Regions from separate parts of the Anaerostipes caccae L1-92 genome, predicted to be linked through region 1. Evidence: a T-box and tRNA genes for the amino acid it is inferred to sense, from the RefSeq annotation. Region 1 holds a T-box; the other holds one or more tRNA genes.

Region 1 (8,988 bases):
TTTTCTTCCACTGGGTGCCGTAGAAATGCCGCCATTTACTCCCGTTAAAAAAACTGTTTCCAATGTAACGGACAGATTCAAATTTGTATTTTTTTAACAAGGGTATCAATCCGTAAAGAACCGGAATATCATAAAATGCACAGTGGTGGGAGTCTATATTCATTAGAGAAAAACCTCCGCTTAAATACTTTTGGATCTGTGCTTCTATTTCCTCTGCGATGACATCTGCGTACATTGGTGTAACCCGGTGCAGAAAATCGGGGTGATAATCAAACAGATCTGATCTGGCATATTGTTTCAGCTTTTTAATCCCGGAGGTTAACGGTGTCCCGTCGAACAGATTGATATGTAAGCCGACCTTGTGCTTAAAGTTATTTTTTTCTGCCAGGGACACTGCCTCATCAAAATAATTCGTGTTGGTCACGACAGAAGCCTGGGAGCAAAAACCTTCATTGAAGGCTTTTGCGATTCCCAGATTCGCTTCATGGGTCAATCCAAAATCGTCAGCATTTAGTATAATTTTCATGGTTTATCCTCTAAAAGAATCCGATCAGTGTTCCCACTGTGCCAATTAGGATCAGCACCAGCAATATGATGTTTACATTGACTTTTTTTCTCAACATAAATACAGTTAATAGAGTGATTCCCAACGGCAGTATACCTTTTAAGATACTGTCAAATACCGCAGTCTGCACGTCCAGTGTACCTGTGCTTAAATTTAACTTTAATCCGCAGGACACAGTTACATAAGATGCCACCAGTCCTCCCAGTACAGTTGCCCCGACGATGGTTGCTTTTTCGGTTACTTTGTTTAATAAACCGCTTCCGATGATCTTTCCGATTCCTTCGCGTCCCATATAGTAACCTTTGGTATAGGATAAGTAACCAAGACCGAATAACACAACACCAATGATCAATAAGTAGATGATCGGTCCTAAGAAGTTGCCGGCCTTTGCCATACCAAGGATAATACCCAATGCTATGGGGGATAACGTTCCCTGCCAGATTGTGTCGCCGATACCTGCCAGAGGTCCCATCAAACCTGTTTTGATGCTTGAGATCATTTCTTCGTCTACATCTTCACCGTTTGCTTTTTGCTCTTCTAAGGCAAGAGTAATCCCTAAGATACAGCCTCCTACATTCGGTTCTGTATTAAAGAACTCCATGTGTCGTTTGCATGCGTCTTTTAATTCCTGTGTCTCTTTTCCGTATAATTTTTCCAGACTCGGCGCCAGAGTATGCAGCACCCCGGAAGCCTGCATTCGTTCATAGTTGTAGGTTGAATGGCTGAAGAATGTCCAGATCAGATAGGACTTAATGATATCTTTTTTACTTAATCTCTTTTTTTCTATGGTTTCCATGTTGATTCCTCCCTAACTTAAAGCTGAACTTTCGCTGTTCTGTAAAAGTGCTATAATCACTGCTAAAATACCGATGACCACCAGTGGCAGGTTGATATAAATAGATAAAATAAAACCTAACAGCAGATATAAGTATGCTTTTGCCCCAGCGTTAGATAAGATGGCTTTAAAATTCATTGCAATACCAAGGGCAGGAAGAATTGTCCCGATCGTAGTCAATACATCAATCACTGGTGTCCCTTTTAATGCCTGCAGCATACTTGTAATAACACCTGACCCGCTATATACGGCAATTGCTACCGGAATGGTATAAATGATACACTTAAAAATCTGGGAAGGAACGATGTTATAGAAAATAATTTTCTTTACATCTCCTGTCTCCGCAATTTTATCGGTTCTATGGACAATGAAAATATCCCCTGTCATATAAATCATCCATAACAAGTTGCCCAGCAAGGAAATCGGTACTGCAAGTGTCACTGCGACTCCTGTGGACGCATTTGAAATGATTGCCAGTGCTGTTCCGACAGTTCCCGCCAGGCCCTCATCCATGGTCTGGGCGCCGCCTGCCGTAATCTGTGCAAGATAGGTTACATTGATCGCCGCACCGACCATACAGCCTTTGACAGGATCGCCTAAGATAAGACCAACCAGGATTCCGGATATTAAAGGCCTTCTCAGCGCCCAGCTCATGTTAACAGTAAGCCATGGTGTCCCATTTGCTCCCAAATAGTAGACCAGGCCAATCAAAACTGCCTGTAAAATTGAAATATGCATGTTTCTCCCTCCGCTTAAAGTATTTTATTTATCTCTACAGTTTCCATATTTGGCACGACCTGAATATACACATGTATATGTTGTGCTGACAATTGCTTCAACATATCTCTCTCTTTATCACTTGCTGAAATATTTTTATATAATTTTTTTCGTTCTTGAGTAGAACCCATTCCGCCTAAATTGATTTCTTTTACTTGGACACCTTTTTCAAGCAAATCCAGAAAAACTTTGGGTCCCTTTGCTAAAAGAATGATGTTTTTATCCTTATCTTTTATCTTTTCTAAATACTCTGCGGCGTCGTCAATGGTCATTGCCTGAGCGTTTAGGTGCTTTGGTACTGCACCTGTAATGACTGCACTTAAAAATGGATCCTTTGCGACTTTGTCGTCTACAATCACAATTTCATTCCCTCCCACATGCTGGACCCATGCTGTCATGACTTGGCCGTGAATCAAACGGTCATCAATCCGTGATAATACTATTTTGCTCATAATGTCCCTCCTCTCTCCATATTTAATGATAATTTGGCAATTCCCTGTTTTCCGGTCTCAACAAGATAATCTGCCAGCTCATCCAATTTCATATCGTTTCTTTTCAAAGCTGCTTCCACCAGCATAGATAGATTAATTCCCGACACACAGATAACATGTTTATCCCTGTTATGATGAATCGCCTGGGCTGCGGCATTGTATGGGCTGGCTCCTAATAAGTCTGTCATGAATAAGATATCGTGATCTGTGTCCGCGGCAAAAGAATCGACCCTTTTGATAAAAGTATCAATACTGTCCTCATGCCGCAATCCAAGAAACCATATATTTTCCTGCTTCCCTATCATAAGTTCCAATGCATCGATCATACCTTCTGCAAGTCCCCCGTGTGTCGCCACTATAATGTCTGTCATCTACATCCTCCTTTATCCGTTAATATGGTAATTCGTTCTGTATGCGCTTACATCACTTGGGCATATCCTAACCCACAATCTTTATATACGCAAATTTTTTATATACACACTTAATTTACACTCTATTTGAGTTTTTTACTGTGGATTTTGCGTAAATTTTAAGTTTCGTGTATGATAAGTGTATATTAATTACATCTGATTCAATTTGTGTGTGTTATAGAAACACCGTAATCAGCACCAAATATACGCAGGAGATATGGCCATGTCTACGAACAAAGAGAAGATTTTATCCTATTTAAAAGAAGAAACCTTGCAAAGCATCAATCATCATAATTTTACCTTTGAAAAATGCAATGCGCTTATTCTGTCGATGGATTTATATATTGACAGGACAAACGTGTCACGTATCCTAAATGATCTGCACAAAGAAGGAAAATTAATCAAGAAGGCAGGACGCCCCACCACTTTTATTTCAAGAGAGATCATCCGGAACTCTTTTCCTTTTGCATCCATCCCTGATACATTGAATAAAAATGAAACTATTTCAGACTTCATCCGATATGACGTACCTACAAAAGAACAGACCATCGTCCAGTCATTTTCTATGGTCGGAAGTCAGCAAAATGGGTCCTTATATGAAGCTGTAACCAGAATCCTGCCTGTGTTTTATCTCCCCAAATATTTCTTTAAGATCTTTTTTATGCAGGGGGAAGCTGGGACGGGGAAGAAGTTTTTCTTAGAAGAAATGTTAAACCGTGCAAAAATGTTGGGATTGGCTTCCCGGGAATCATCGGTTTATTATATCGAATTCAGCGATATCTACGTCAATCTAAGAAAGACCATAGAGATGATGGAAAAGGATCATAATATTTTTATCCTGGCAATCGAGTTTGTTCAAAAAAACGTAGACGCTGAAGTCTTAAGCGGTTTTGTACATTCTCTTGAAATTCAATATAAAAATAAAAAAGACGCGCCGATGATTGCCTTTATCGGGGCATCAGAATTACAGTCAGACCTGCTTCATTCCATCAGTCCTGTCATCCTGAACTTTCCTTCCGCAAAAGACCGGCCGCAATCAGAATTGATTTCGATTCTATTGAGTATGATCCAAAAAGAGAGCAACCGTTTAGATAAAACAATGTTTGTATCTTCCCAGTTCATTCAGCTGGTTTTACATAAGTGCAGCAATCTGCATCAATTAGAAAATGAGATTTTATATACAATTTCAAGGATTCTCTATACATCAAGTACTGCAGGTAAAAACAATGAACTTATGTTAGATGCATCGGTTTTGCTTGATAGTGAAAGGGATGAAATTATAAAATCCATTCCAGAACTAAAGGCAGAGATCCCTGACAAGATACAAATCAGACCAAACGGAGAAATTGATTTTGATAAATTGTTTCTTAACTCCAATGAGCTTTTGGCTGAAACAAAAAATATAGTTTCAGATTATTTTACAAAGCAGCTGCTGATCTGTTCCAGGGTGACTGCCGCTGTATCTGAGAACAGTTATTCCGGCGATAGGCTTATTTCAGGGATCACAAAGGCATTCAATAAAAGTGTATTCTGCCAGGACCCATTTTTAAAAGAAAAAGTGGAACATATGATTCTGTCTGTATTCCGGAAAGATAAAAGTCTGGATATTGTGAAGGAAACCCCTTCTATGGACATTCAAACACCACAGATGAAAGCACTGTTAAACAATCTGATTCAATTAGCACAGACAAACCACTGCAAACTGTCAAAAACCCAAGAAAAAATGATCCAATCTATACTGGCATATGCCCACTTAATCATGAGTGATATCCATATTCCTGTGATTATTACCTCAAAATATCATTTGTTGGCAAGCAATTACGCAAATCTCTTCAATTTATTCTTTGACCGGAGAATCATTCATACCTTTCCTGCTGTTTTATCCGGAAAAAGAAATGAGACACGAACGAACCTTGAGAATTTATATGAATTTGCGGTCAGTATTAATCGGGGACAGGGGGTCCTGATCTTATCAGACGCGGATATGAAACAAACCATTACCAATTACTTTTTTCCTAAGACGAAGGTATTGTCTTATAATGTCCAGTTTCATTCCTTTATTCTGGTGAAAGAGATTTTAAAGCTGTCTGTGAAGAAAAATGCCAGTATTATTTCCATCATCCCAAACCTGTTAATAAGCCAGAATGATGAGATGAAGATATTAAAAGACAACCAGTTAAAGAGTTATACTTTAAGATCCGCAGATAAACATCTCTTGTTTGCGTCCAAGCTTACCCCCGGAATCAATACGTTTACAACGAATGAACTATTTTTTCGTGCTCTGAGAGCAATTGCAAAGAAGCTTGATATCAAGTTAAATAACAGCCTGATCTTTGAATTCCTTTTTCATGCAAACTGTATCTTATTTCAGAAGAAACATAATTTTGATTTTTCTAAAAATGTCATGGATCACATGGATATTGATTATGCTGTCTTAGAGGTCATCCAGGAGAAAATACAGGAGCTGTCCTCGCCTGATTTTCATGTATCTGCATTTACCATGAAGGATTATCAGATTCTGTATGAGGCTGTTTTCCACAGTGCGCTGCAGAGCTTATGGGAGAGATAAAGAATCGGTTTTCCGTCTTGACATTCCGCTTTTGTGTGATAAAATAAGGAATGATAAAGACAGAGAAGGTGCACAGTAAGGAAGTCTTTCCCGAATTTCACACCGGAGTCGTATCCCTGAAAGAACAGTAGGGGATAACGTTATCTGCACGTTACGCAGGAGACTAAGAGCCAGGTCGTTTTTTCCTGGAATTAGGGTGGTACCGCGAGATGATTCCCGTCCCTTATATATTTTATATAAGGGATGGGATTTTTTTCATTCTATTAGATCAGATTATAAAACAAGGAGAAGTGATTATGAAGGAGAAACTTGAGGCGATTAAAAAAGAAGCCTTGGAGAAGATCAACACAGCAGATGCCATGGACACTCTGAATGATATCAGGATAGCGGTTCTGGGCAAAAAGGGAGAACTTACCCAGGTATTAAAAGGCATGAAGAATGTTGCCAAAGAAGAACGTCCGATGGTCGGACAGATGGTCAATGACACGAGGGCAGCCGTAGAACAGGCATTGGAAAAGGAGATGGCTCTTCTTAAGAAAAAGATTATGGAAGAAAAGCTCAAAACAGAAGTTATTGATGTGACGCTTCCGGGGAAAGTCCATGAGAAAGGACACCGCCATCCGAACCAGATTGCTCTTGAAGACTTGGAACGGGTATTCATCGGAATGGGTTATGAAGTCGTGGAAGGACCGGAGGTAGAATACGATAAGTATAATTTCGAGATGCTCAATATCCCGGAAAACCATCCGGCAAAAGATGAGCAGGATACCTTCTTTATTTCAAAGGATATTCTTCTGCGCACCCAGACTTCACCGGTACAGGCACGGGTCATGGAGACCGGTCAGATGCCGATCCGTATGATTGCTCCGGGACGGGTGTTCCGCTCTGACGAGGTGGATGCCACCCATTCACCGTCATTCCACCAGGTCGAAGGTCTGGTCGTGGACAAGGGAATCACCTTTGCGGACTTAAAGGGAACCCTTCAGCAGTTTGCCACAGAGTTTTTCGGACCGGAGACAAAGGTGAAATTCCGTCCCCATCACTTCCCATTCACAGAGCCGAGTGCGGAAGTGGACATCACTTGCTTTAAGTGCGGAGGGAAAGGATGCCGTATGTGCAAGGGCAGCGGATGGATCGAGATTCTCGGATGTGGTATGGTGCACCCGAATGTTCTGCGGGCTTGCGGGATCGACCCGGAAGTTTATTCAGGATTTGCATTCGGAATCGGTCTGGAACGTGTGGCGCTCCTGAAGTATGAGATTGACGATATGCGCCTGCTGTATGAAAACGATAAGAGATTTTTGAGCCAGTTTTAACTTTCGGGCGGCAAAGGCAAGTGAATATATTTAGATTTTGAAGGAGAATAGAGAATGAATACACCAATTTCTTGGATCAGGGCATATGTGCCGGATCTTGACTGTACGATACAGGAATATGTAGACAAGATGACACTTTCCGGGTCCAATGTGGAATGCTATGAAGAATTAGATAAAAATCTGGAAAAGATCGTAGTGGGAAAAATTCTTTCCATAGAGAAGCATCCGGATGCCGACAAACTGATCATTTGTCAGGTGGATGTGGGGACGGAAAATGTCCAGATCGTCACCGGAGCAAAGAATGTTTCTGAGGGTGATTTGGTACCGGTCGTTTTAGCAGGGGGGAAAGTGGCCGGCGGCCATGACGGAAGCCCAAACCCGGAAGAGGGAATTAAAATCAAAAAAGGAAAGCTTCGGGGAGTGCCATCCTTTGGCATGATGTGTTCCGTGGAAGAGCTGGGAACAAGCAGAGATATGTATCCCGAAGCACCGGAAGAGGGAATTTATATCTTCCAGAAAGATGTAAAACCGGGAGACGATGCGGTGGAAGCCATGGGACTCCGCGACCAGGTGGTGGAATTTGAGATTACCTCAAACCGTGTGGACTGTTTCAGTATGATCGGTATGGCCAGAGAAGCTGCGGCGACCTTTCGGAAGGAATTTCATCCGCCGGTCGTTACAAAGACAGGCAATGGCGAAGACGTCAATGATTTTATCAAAGTAACCGTAGAGGACACCGATCTTTGTCCGCGTTATACGGCAAGGGTTGTGAAAAATATCAAACTGGCACCGTCGCCGGAATGGATGCAGAGAAGACTTGCAGCTATGGGAATCCGTCCGATTAACAATCTGGTAGATATCACCAACTATGTGATGGAAGAATACGGACAGCCGATGCACGCCTATGATTTGGATACCATAGCTGGAAATGAGATCATCGTGCGGAGGGCAAAGGACGGAGACAAATTTACGACTCTTGACGGTGAAGAACGGAATTTAGACAGTGATGTCCTCATGATCTGTGATGGTGAAAAAGAGGTTGGACTCGCCGGTATCATGGGCGGAGAAAATTCCATGGTCACAGATGATATTAAAACACTTTTATTTGAAGCTGCATGTTTTAACGGAACAAACATCCGTCTGTCCTCAAAGAGGATCGGACTTCGGACTGACGCTTCCAGCAAGTTTGAAAAAGGGCTGGACCCGGAAAATGCCATGGCGGCTATGGACCGTGCATGCCAGCTGATCGAGGAACTGGGAGCAGGAGAAGTGATCGGAGGGGCAGTGGATGTCTATCCGGAACCAAAACAGCCGGTTTGTCTTCCTTTGGAAGTGGATAAGATCAATGCTTTGCTCGGAACGAATATTTCTATGGAAGAGATGATCGAATATTTCAGGCGTATTGATGTGGAATATGATATGAATTCCAACCAATTACGGATTCCTTCTTTCCGGCAGGATTTGAACTGTATGGCGGATCTGGCAGAGGAAGTGGCAAGATTCTACGGATACGACAACATTCCGGTCACTCTGCCGAGAGGAGAAGCGACTGCGGGGAAAAAGCCGTTTAAGATCCGTGTGGAGGATATTGCGAGAGAGTCTGCTGAGCAGAATGGATTCAGCGGAGGAATGTGCTACTCTTTTGAGAGCCCGAAAGTGTTTGATATGCTGCTGATTCCGGAAGGCGCAAAAGAGCGGGAAGCAATTAAAATTTCCAATCCGCTGGGTGAAGATTTCAGTATCATGAGAACTGTTTCACTGAACGGCATGATGACGTCTCTGGCCAATAATTACAGCCACAGAAATCAGAATGTTCGTCTTTACGAGTTCGGAAATATTTATATTCCAAAGGCTCTTCCCCTCACGGAACTTCCGGAGGAGCGGATGCAGCTGACTCTGGGAATGTACGGAGACGGCGATTTCTTTACGCTTAAGGGAGTGCTGGAAGATATTTTGAAAGATCTCGGACTCGGCGGAGCGTCCGAATATATTCCGACCAGGGAGCATCCTTTCATGCATCCGGGC
Region 2 (8,988 bases), 760 kb from region 1:
AATTTCACGTCTGTAATAAAAATGAAAGCGCCGCAGGGCACTTTCATCTGCTGTTTTCTATCTTATTCCAGGCTTTCGAGTACTTTTCCGAGCAATTCACAGAGTCTTTGTGACTCTTCTTCCGACAATGCTTTTCTGATGCGCATTTCTTCTTCTCTCAGGTGGACTTCCATTTCACTTTTTAAATCCAGCCCTTTCTGTGTGAGAATCACATTGCGGCATCTCTTATTCTCTTCATCCACAACACAGTATAAAAATCCTTTCGTCTCCAGACGCCTTAAAATACCGATGACCGTGGAATGTTTCACTCTCATGAATTCTCCGATATCTTTCTGGGTTATCTTCCGGTTCTGATGTTCTGCCAGATATAAAAGCAGTTCCATCTGGGAATAAGTCACATTCAGGCAGCGCAGTTTCTGATTCATATGCTGAGTAAACTTATCGTGGATATGTTTAAATCTGGCTCCGATTTCCCGTTCCTGGTTCATAATCCGCCTCCATATGTAGTGCACTACATATTCTACAAGACTGGACCAAAAATTTCAACCATTAATTTATTTCCGGCTCTCTGCCTTTACCGCATCTGCAACCGCACTGCAAACCCGCTTATCGAACACTCCGGGGATAATATAATCCTCGTTTAATTCTTCCTCAGCTATGATTCCCGCGATTGCCCGGGCCGCCGCCATCTTCATCTCTTCTGTAATCTGAGAAGCTCTGGCATCCAAAGCCCCGCGGAAAATTCCAGGGAACACCAGCACGTTATTGATCTGATTCGGAAAATCCGAACGGCCGGTAGCTACCACCTTCGCCCCGCCTTTTTTCGCCTCATCCGGCATAATCTCAGGCACTGGATTTGCCATGGCAAATACTACCGGGTCCTTTGCCATAGACGCGACCATCTCTGATGTGACAATATTCGGTGCAGAAACGCCGATAAACACGTCTTTTCCCTTCATAATCTCAGAGAGATCTCCTGTCTGTCTGTCTTTATTTGTTTTTTCCGCCATTTCTTTCTGTGCATCATTCATCCATGCTTCCCCCGGACACAGGGCGCCTTTCTGGTCAACGAGCACCGCGTCTTTTACCCCGAACTGAAGCAGAAGCTTACAGATAGAAATACCGGCAGAACCCGCTCCGTTGATCACTATCTTTGCATCTTCCAGCTTCTTTCCCGCAAATTTCAGCGCATTGATCAGCCCTGCTGCCACGACAATGGCTGTCCCGTGCTGATCGTCATGAAACACCGGTATATCCAGCTCTTCTTTCAGCCTGCGTTCTATTTCAAAACATCTCGGCGCAGAGATATCTTCCAGATTGATCCCTCCGAATGTAGGCGCCAGATTTTTTACTGTCTTTATGATCTCTTCCGCATCTTTCGTGTCCAGACAGATCGGAAACGCATCGATATCGGCAAACTCTTTAAATAAAATCGCTTTTCCTTCCATGACCGGCATGGCCGCCTCCGGTCCGATATCACCAAGGCCGAGTACTGCTGTCCCGTCGGAAACCACAGCTACCAGATTTCCTTTTGCAGTGTAGCGGTACACATCCTCTTTGCAGTCCCTGATCTTTCGGCACGGTTCTGCCACTCCGGGTGTATAAGCTGTACTCAGGTCTTCTCTCGTCTCAACCGTCACCTTTGACCTTACCGCCACTTTTCCTCTGTTTTCTTCGTGCATCTTCAGCGCCAATTCATTGTAATCCATGACCTTCTCCTTTATGAATCTCTTTCATCTACGGTTTTCTTTTATTATATTACAGTGTGATATAAAATAAAATAATGTCTTCATATCTGCCGTCTGCCAAGCGGTAGCCCCCGGGCACTGTCCCGAGCCGCTGAAATCCAAGCCGGTCATAAAGTCTCAGCGCACCCTGATTAGACGCTACCACCGCATTAAACTGCAGAATTTTATATCCCAGCTCTCTCGCCCTTTCCATACAGTCCAAAACCAGCTGTTCTCCAATATGCCGTCCTCTTGCATCTTTGCTGACCGCATAGGAGGCATTGGATAAATGTCCGCACCTGCCCACATTATTCGGATGCAGTATATAAAGTCCAAGAATCTTTCCATCCGATTCAGCCACCCCAGTATAAGACTGGCCTGCAAAAAATTCTTCTGCTTCCTTTAAAGAAAAAGTATCTTCCTGCGGAAACGCATTGGCCTCCTCCACTACCTGATTCCATATCGCTGTCATCTCTTCTAAATCTTCTTTTTTAAACTGTCTCACCGTAAGTTCCATGTACAATCCACTCCTTTTTCTCACTCTTTTGATCCCGCAGCTTTTGCATACCGGTCAAAGCTGCCGCGGAAGAAAGAAAAAAGCCATCTTAGAGATATCTCTAAAACGGCTTGCTAAGCGGGTGATGGGAATCGAACCCACGTGATCAGCTTGGAAGGCTGGAGTTCTACCATTGAACTACACCCGCATATATGACAGAGTCTTTTCAATTCTCTGTAATGCCCAGAGCCGGAATCGAACCAGCGACACGAGGATTTTCAGTCCTCTGCTCTACCGACTGAGCTATCTGGGCATGTCTCATTTCTGCGACTTCTATACTTTACCATATCATAAAGCCCAAATCAAGAACTTTTTTAGATTTTTTGTCACCCTGCGGAATTATCCTGTCTCTCTTCAACCGCAATGATATTTTTCTCAACAGACAAAACACCTTCCGTCTGGAGTTTTCTCAGCTCCACCATCATACCGCTCCTGTCCACACACAGATAATCGGCCAGATCTTTTTTAGAAAAAGGAAGCTTAATCCGGGATGTTTTCTGCTTCTCCTGTTCCTGGTTTATATATGCGAGAATCTTTTCCCTTGTAGTCCTTTTTTCAAGACACTCCAGCTTTTGATTTAAACGTACATTCTTTTCAGCCAAAAGCACAACCATATTTTCAATCAGCCTCTGGTGAAACGCACAGCTGGCGTCGCAGGTCGTCAGTACCTTATGGTAATTCAAGAACAGCACCGTACAATCTCTGGCACATTCAACCGATACAGGCAGCTCCGCATCCGGAAGACAGCCATAGGTCTCTCCGAACACATCACCCGGCCCAATATGGGCAAGAATCGCTCTCCTCCCCTCAAAATCATCTCTGACGATCAGGACTTCTCCTTCCACGATGATCCCCACTTCATCCATCCTGTCTCCATTCAGACAGATAGTATCCCTGGAAGCATACGTTTCTTTTCTGGCTGACAGACAGCCCAGCATGCCCTCTAAGTCCTCCTCTTTTATTCCTCGGAACAGGGGACAATGAGATAATATTTGCTCCATTTTACAACTCTCCTCTAAATATGTTGATTTTTCAACAGACAACTCGTGCTCATTATAGTATGATGAGATTACAAACTCAAGGAGGAAATTAAAAATGATACGACAAATAATTAAAATAGATGAGGAAAAATGTAATGGATGCGGTCTCTGCGCTTCTGCCTGCCACGAAGGTGCCATTCAGATGATCGGCGGAAAAGCAAAACTGATCCGGGATGATTACTGCGACGGACTCGGAAACTGCCTTCCAATGTGTCCGACCGGCGCCATCTCCTTTGAAGACAGGGAGGCCCCGGACTACAACAAAGCGGCAGTTCTTGAAAACCAGAGAAAGAATAATATGAGTGCGCTGCGCCAATGGCCGGTACAGATCCAGCTGGTGCCTGTGAACGCCCCGTACTTTGACAACGCCCACCTTTTGGTTGCCGCCGACTGTACCGCATTCGCACACGGAAACTTTCACGAACAGTTTATGAAACAGAAAGTCACCTTAGTCGGCTGTCCAAAACTGGACCCCGTGGACTACTCAGAAAAGCTGACAGAGATCATCCGCCAAAACAATTTAAAGAGCATCACCGTCACCCGGATGGAAGTCCCCTGCTGCGGAGGGCTGGAAAATGCGGTGCGCACTGCCCTTGAACAGAGCAAAAAATCCATTCCGCTCAATGTTATCACCATTTCTACCGAAGGGATCATCCTGGATTAAGAACTTTGATTTAAAATATCCACTGCCTTTCCGGCCAGCTCTCTGGTAAGCCCGCCTTCCATGAAGCTTGTGCGGACCCAGTGTTCTCCCAGGCTGTACTCTTCCCAATCATAATCCGTATCATCAAGAATCACGAAAGACCGGATGCGTTTCCCGCGCATCCAGTCTTTTACTTCCAGCGAACGGTTTCCTTTATGGAGATGTTTCGTTTTTGATATAATCTTCAGGCCATAGGAAGCCATGGCCTGATCCAATGCTCTCCCTACCCTGATCATCGGCCCTTTTTCATGCCACGCATGGCGCCAGCTTGACGACAGTACAATCTGTGCCCCCGTTCTCTCCACAATATATCTCAGCTGTTCTAAATTATCTTCATCCACATCAATGCCCATGAACGGCTCCATGTCTCTTTCTTCCAGTTTATCAAACAGTTCCATAGAGTTCAGCACACCGTCGATATCTAAAAAAATGATCTTTTGAGGCTTTACCCGGAACCGCCATTTATCAAAGGCTCTCATATGCTCCATCCCTTTCTCTTTATATAACTGGTACCTTTTCTATTATATCAAGACGCAGCATTACTTTCATTCGTTTTCCGGGAAATTCCGGGATAAGTCCTGTTTTATTTTATCTTCACTCTTTTTATCCCGCTGTAACTTCCAAAATATTTCTTTCCATTTATCGTCTTATATGCCCGTACCTTTATGCAGTAATATTTTTTTCGTTTCAGTCTTCTCATCCAACGCACTGTTCCGGCGGTAGATACCGACTTTGATTTAGAAAAGTTTTTTCCTGCTGACCAGCAGATTTGATAACCGCTTGGCTTGCCGGGACTTTTCCTGATATAAACTTTTGCCTTCTTTTTCCCGGCTTTTATTTTCCTGATCCGTGCTTTCTTTGGAACAATTACAAAATACCTATTGATCTTTCCTGTATAACCCCCTTTTCCTATGACTTCCATCCTGGCTTTTCCGCAGTTTTTATTTGCAGTATACTTCACCGTATAATCTTTGTTTAACTTTAAAACCCGATTGCCGCTTTTTACTCTGACTGTCCTGAAGATTGATTTCCCGGTATATACACTGTTTTTAGGCTGAGAGACAAAGCTGATTTTTTCGTATTTTTTATTGTTGTCTTTTCTCCGTATAATCTGGTAATAAGAAAAATTCTGACCATAGTAATCATTGATCCCGGTCAGACATACACAGCCAAAGCCGATGCCATTGTTCCCCATGTACTCTATACAGTAGTCTCTTCCCTCTTCCAGATGTCTTCCATTCAGGCTCACCGATGGTTTCGGCGTGACTGGTTTTCCCTCATAATAGTAATACCTTTGCGGATAGACAACTTTTGCTCCGGAAACATCATTCCCCTTGATCCGTATATCAAAAGATGTCTTTATACTTCCCTGAAAGCAGCCGATACCTTCTATCAGCACTTCTGCCCTGCCGGGATTTTTATTATTTTTATACTCCACTGTATAATCATTTCCACGCTTCAGCACCTGGCCGTTATGATTTCTCACAACCGGTTCCGGACGTATTTCTGCCCCTGTATAAAACTGCTTTGGGATATCATCTGAATTCCCCAGAGGGCCATACACAGTCACGCGGCACTCTTTCCTCACGTTCCCTGCCTTTACTGTAACGAAAGCAGTCCCCGGTGAAACTGCAGTAATCCTCCCCAGATCGCTTACCGTTAAAATTCTATGGTCACTTCCCGAAACTATGATCTTATCCGTGGATGAAAGAGGAAACAGCGAAATTTCCAGCAAACGGCTTACCTGTCTTCCATCCTTCCCCATGTCCAGAGAAACCGACTCACTATCCAATATGATATCTTCAGCCGGCTGCTGCTCCATACCTGAAACTTGGATCACTGACTCCTTATCCTGCTGATCAATATACCGGTTTTTCTGATTTCCTAAGTCAAACTGATTTTTCAGTTCCTGGTTTTTTAAATAGATTACACTTCCGGAAGCTAAGTCGGTAAAAGCTGCCTTCTTTATCTCCGGCAGCCTGTCCCCGCATAAATAAATTTGGATTGGCTTTTCAGCTTTCCCGTCGTTTCCATAATTAAATGCAGAACTGCTGATCTTCTGTACACTCGGCGGCAGGAACACCTGATCCAGACGGCACATATGAAATGCGCTGTCTTCAATGCAGTTAGTACCGGGAGAAACAGCATAGCTTAATTCTTCTTTTGCCGATGGATAACAGACCAATGTCTTATCATCACCGGAACGGCCGTACAGCACACCGTCTTCTGACCATAGCTTCGGATTTCCTTCCTCCACGGAAATATCTTTCAGTGAACGGTTTTCATAAAACTGCCCTCCATTTAGAACCGTTTCTCTTCCAAGTTTTATTTCTTTTAAGTTATGGCAGAATTCAAACGTTCCTCTCCCAGCCTTTTTTACATGGGAAAGATCTAATCGCTGAATGTGGGAACCGGCAAATGTCCACGGCTCTAACTCTGTTAAAGAAACAGGAATTAAAACATCCTGTAAATTTTGATTGGACGCAAAGGCTTCTTTCTTTATTGTCCGGACGCCATTCGGAATGCGGTAAGATATCCTGTCATCTCCGCTTGGAAAGGCAATCAGGTCAGTACCATTCTTGCTGAACAGAACATTATCTTCCACTTTATAATATTTGTTTTTATCGGACAGCTGGATGGAGTTTAAATTGGTCATAGTAAAAGAAAAGCCGGGGTTGATGTACTCCAAAGTATCTGGGAGAATGAGTTCCTCCAGATTTGGATATTCATAGCCGGGTACTCCGTCAGGATTTATAATCACTTCTTTTACACCACTTAGAATTACTATCTTCTTAGTTATCGCATCCGAATGATCATAATGAAACTTTGTAACATTGTACTTTTTCCCTTGGTATTCCACCGACGAAACCACTTCCATTGTATCCGGCTCCTGATGGTCATACTTATAGACCAAAACTTCATTTTTTGAAATAACTTCATATGAAAAACTGCCAGCTTTAAAAGTCTGCCCAATAAAACTTTCCCCATGAATTGTCGTTCCGCTTCTAATGCTAAAATTCACGATTACAAATAAACAAGATACTAATATAATTTTAACCTCTTTTTTCATAACATCTCCACATGATTAATATAATGATGGTTTTTAGTATCTTTTCTCTCATAAATATATTATAGCAAAATAAGTAAAAAATTCCATGTATTAATTTGAAATATACAGGGAACGACTTTCGCCATTCCCTGTATATTTATTTCTTTATTTCAAATTCATATTTTAACACAGCATCTTCCTTTGTTTTTTCCAGCTGACTTGTGAGCTGAGCATTTAATTCCTCGTCTTTCTTCCATTTGCTCGACTCTTTCAAGGTATACAAATATTTCTTATTTATAAATCTTACATTATATTTATATGAGTCTTTAAAAGGATTGTTCTCGGCGATATATACTATCGAATCAAGTTTTGTTTTCTTCCCCAAAGAATCTATTGCCTGATAAACAATTTTATGCTCACCTACCGAATTTAACTTTTCAATTTGCAGCGGTATTGGATCAATAACAGACACTGGTACTTTCAGGCCTTTTTTGTCATCTTCTATGTCTTCTACCTGATAGTTTTCAAATATTTCTTTAAGAATGGTCTGTGGATTGTTGTCTAGATCTTTTTGATAAAATGCAAGATTCTGTGAATGTAATTTGGGAGGATTGTTATAAGTTACACATACCGTGCCTTCTTTTTCTGCAACATTTCCAACGCTGTCTTCAGCTTGAAAAGTAACTTTGACTTCTACTGTCTCATCTTTTTCAAGCTTCATAAAATAAGTGTCCATTACATCTGTATCATTCATTCCTCCAGAAAAATTTTGGGTTTCCGGCCGGTATCCTTTCATACTTTTTGCGTAATCTAGTTTTATAATCTGTACTTTTTTTGTCAATTCTCCATCTTCTTCATCATAACAACCCTTTACAACTTTTAATAAATCATTCTTCTTTATTTTTTCATTCTCTAAAAAAGTCTTTTTATCGTTCAAAATAATATCTGGTTTACTGTCCCATTGGCCTTCCATAAAAAATATATCTTCAACATCCAATAAGCTATTTATATTATCCAAATTTTCAGATGAATTGACTTTTTTATTGCTTTCTGCAAAGTCTAATATATGATTTAATTTACCCTTTTCCCGCTCTTCTTTTAATTCTTTATATCCCACCGGTTCTAATTCCATTCTTTTGCGGGCACTGCTGATATCCTGTTTCCAGCCTACAAACTTCCCTTCTGATGACCGGAACCCGTTTTTCCTCAGCAGTATATCCTCAGATTTGTTTTGTTCCTGGCTGTCCGTCGTGCCAGCGGCACTCCGAATTCCAGGCAGATACTCCACTCTGTAATGGGGCCAAAGAGCAAAAAGAGTCGCATCCGCATTTGCCGTATAAACATTCCCCGGCTGATACCCGTCTCCTGTCCCATCTGCTTTCGTATTCCATGCCACAAACGCGCCCGACCCACTGGCAGGTGTCAGCGCCGACAGCCTTATGTCCTCCTCCCAATACTTAACTGCTGCCGTCGGCATGTTCATGACCTCCTCTTTTGAATTTTTATCATAGCGAATCTGATATGCCTGACTCAGAACAATGCTGAATGGAGCACAGCCAGAAGATGATTTCTTTAAATTTCCCGGTCTCATGACATATCCGCTGCCTGCATACACAAATCTTCCGCCCGCAGACTGATTATTCAGCAATGCCTCTCCTGTCTTGTAATTACCGTCCGCAGAATTTGATACATTCCCTTTTACTACCGCATAGCCGTTTCGTATATTGGCAGTATCCAGAGAAATTTTGGCCTTCAATGAATTGCTGTTGGAAAAGTATCGGTTGGAAGCCGTAACAAACCGGTCCTTTGCAAGATAAATTTCCTGTTGTATCTCCGTATTTCCTTCTATTGAAAACAGACTTCCTTGATGAAAAATACCCCGTTGTGTACCATTTTTGCAATGATTGTTCAAG

The links. The T-box of region 1 lies ahead of pheS (phenylalanine--tRNA ligase subunit alpha). A T-box ahead of a tRNA ligase gene usually reads a tRNA of that ligase, here a tRNA-Phe.
Region 2: it encodes a tRNA-Phe, which carries the amino acid that the T-box ahead of pheS (phenylalanine--tRNA ligase subunit alpha) is inferred to sense. The anticodon was not compared.

The regions. Positions count from the first base shown of each region.
Region 1 covers NZ_AP023027.1:1,315,087-1,324,074, forward strand. The annotation lists gene ANCC_RS06445 (ChbG/HpnK family deacetylase) at 1-526, opposite strand, end outside; gene ANCC_RS06450 (PTS system mannose/fructose/sorbose family transporter subunit IID) at 537-1,361, opposite strand; gene ANCC_RS06455 (PTS mannose/fructose/sorbose/N-acetylgalactosamine transporter subunit IIC) at 1,374-2,138, opposite strand; gene ANCC_RS06460 (PTS sugar transporter subunit IIB) at 2,153-2,629, opposite strand; gene ANCC_RS06465 (PTS sugar transporter subunit IIA) at 2,626-3,039, opposite strand; gene ANCC_RS06470 (transcriptional regulator) at 3,302-5,647, shown strand; T-box leader at 5,701-5,874, shown strand; gene pheS (phenylalanine--tRNA ligase subunit alpha) at 5,944-6,963, shown strand; gene pheT (phenylalanine--tRNA ligase subunit beta) at 7,018-8,988, shown strand, end outside.
Region 2 covers NZ_AP023027.1:559,024-568,011, reverse strand. The annotation lists gene ANCC_RS02920 (MarR family winged helix-turn-helix transcriptional regulator) at 63-488, opposite strand; gene ANCC_RS02915 (NAD(P)-dependent malic enzyme) at 555-1,709, opposite strand; gene ANCC_RS02910 (GNAT family N-acetyltransferase) at 1,759-2,244, opposite strand; tRNA gene ANCC_RS02905 (tRNA-Gly) at 2,361-2,431, opposite strand; tRNA gene ANCC_RS02900 (tRNA-Phe) at 2,464-2,536, opposite strand; gene ANCC_RS02895 (Crp/Fnr family transcriptional regulator) at 2,610-3,284, opposite strand; gene ANCC_RS02890 (ATP-binding protein) at 3,379-3,987, shown strand; gene ANCC_RS02885 (HAD domain-containing protein) at 3,984-4,514, opposite strand; gene ANCC_RS02880 (leucine-rich repeat protein) at 4,610-7,096, opposite strand; gene ANCC_RS02875 (right-handed parallel beta-helix repeat-containing protein) at 7,233-8,988, opposite strand, start outside.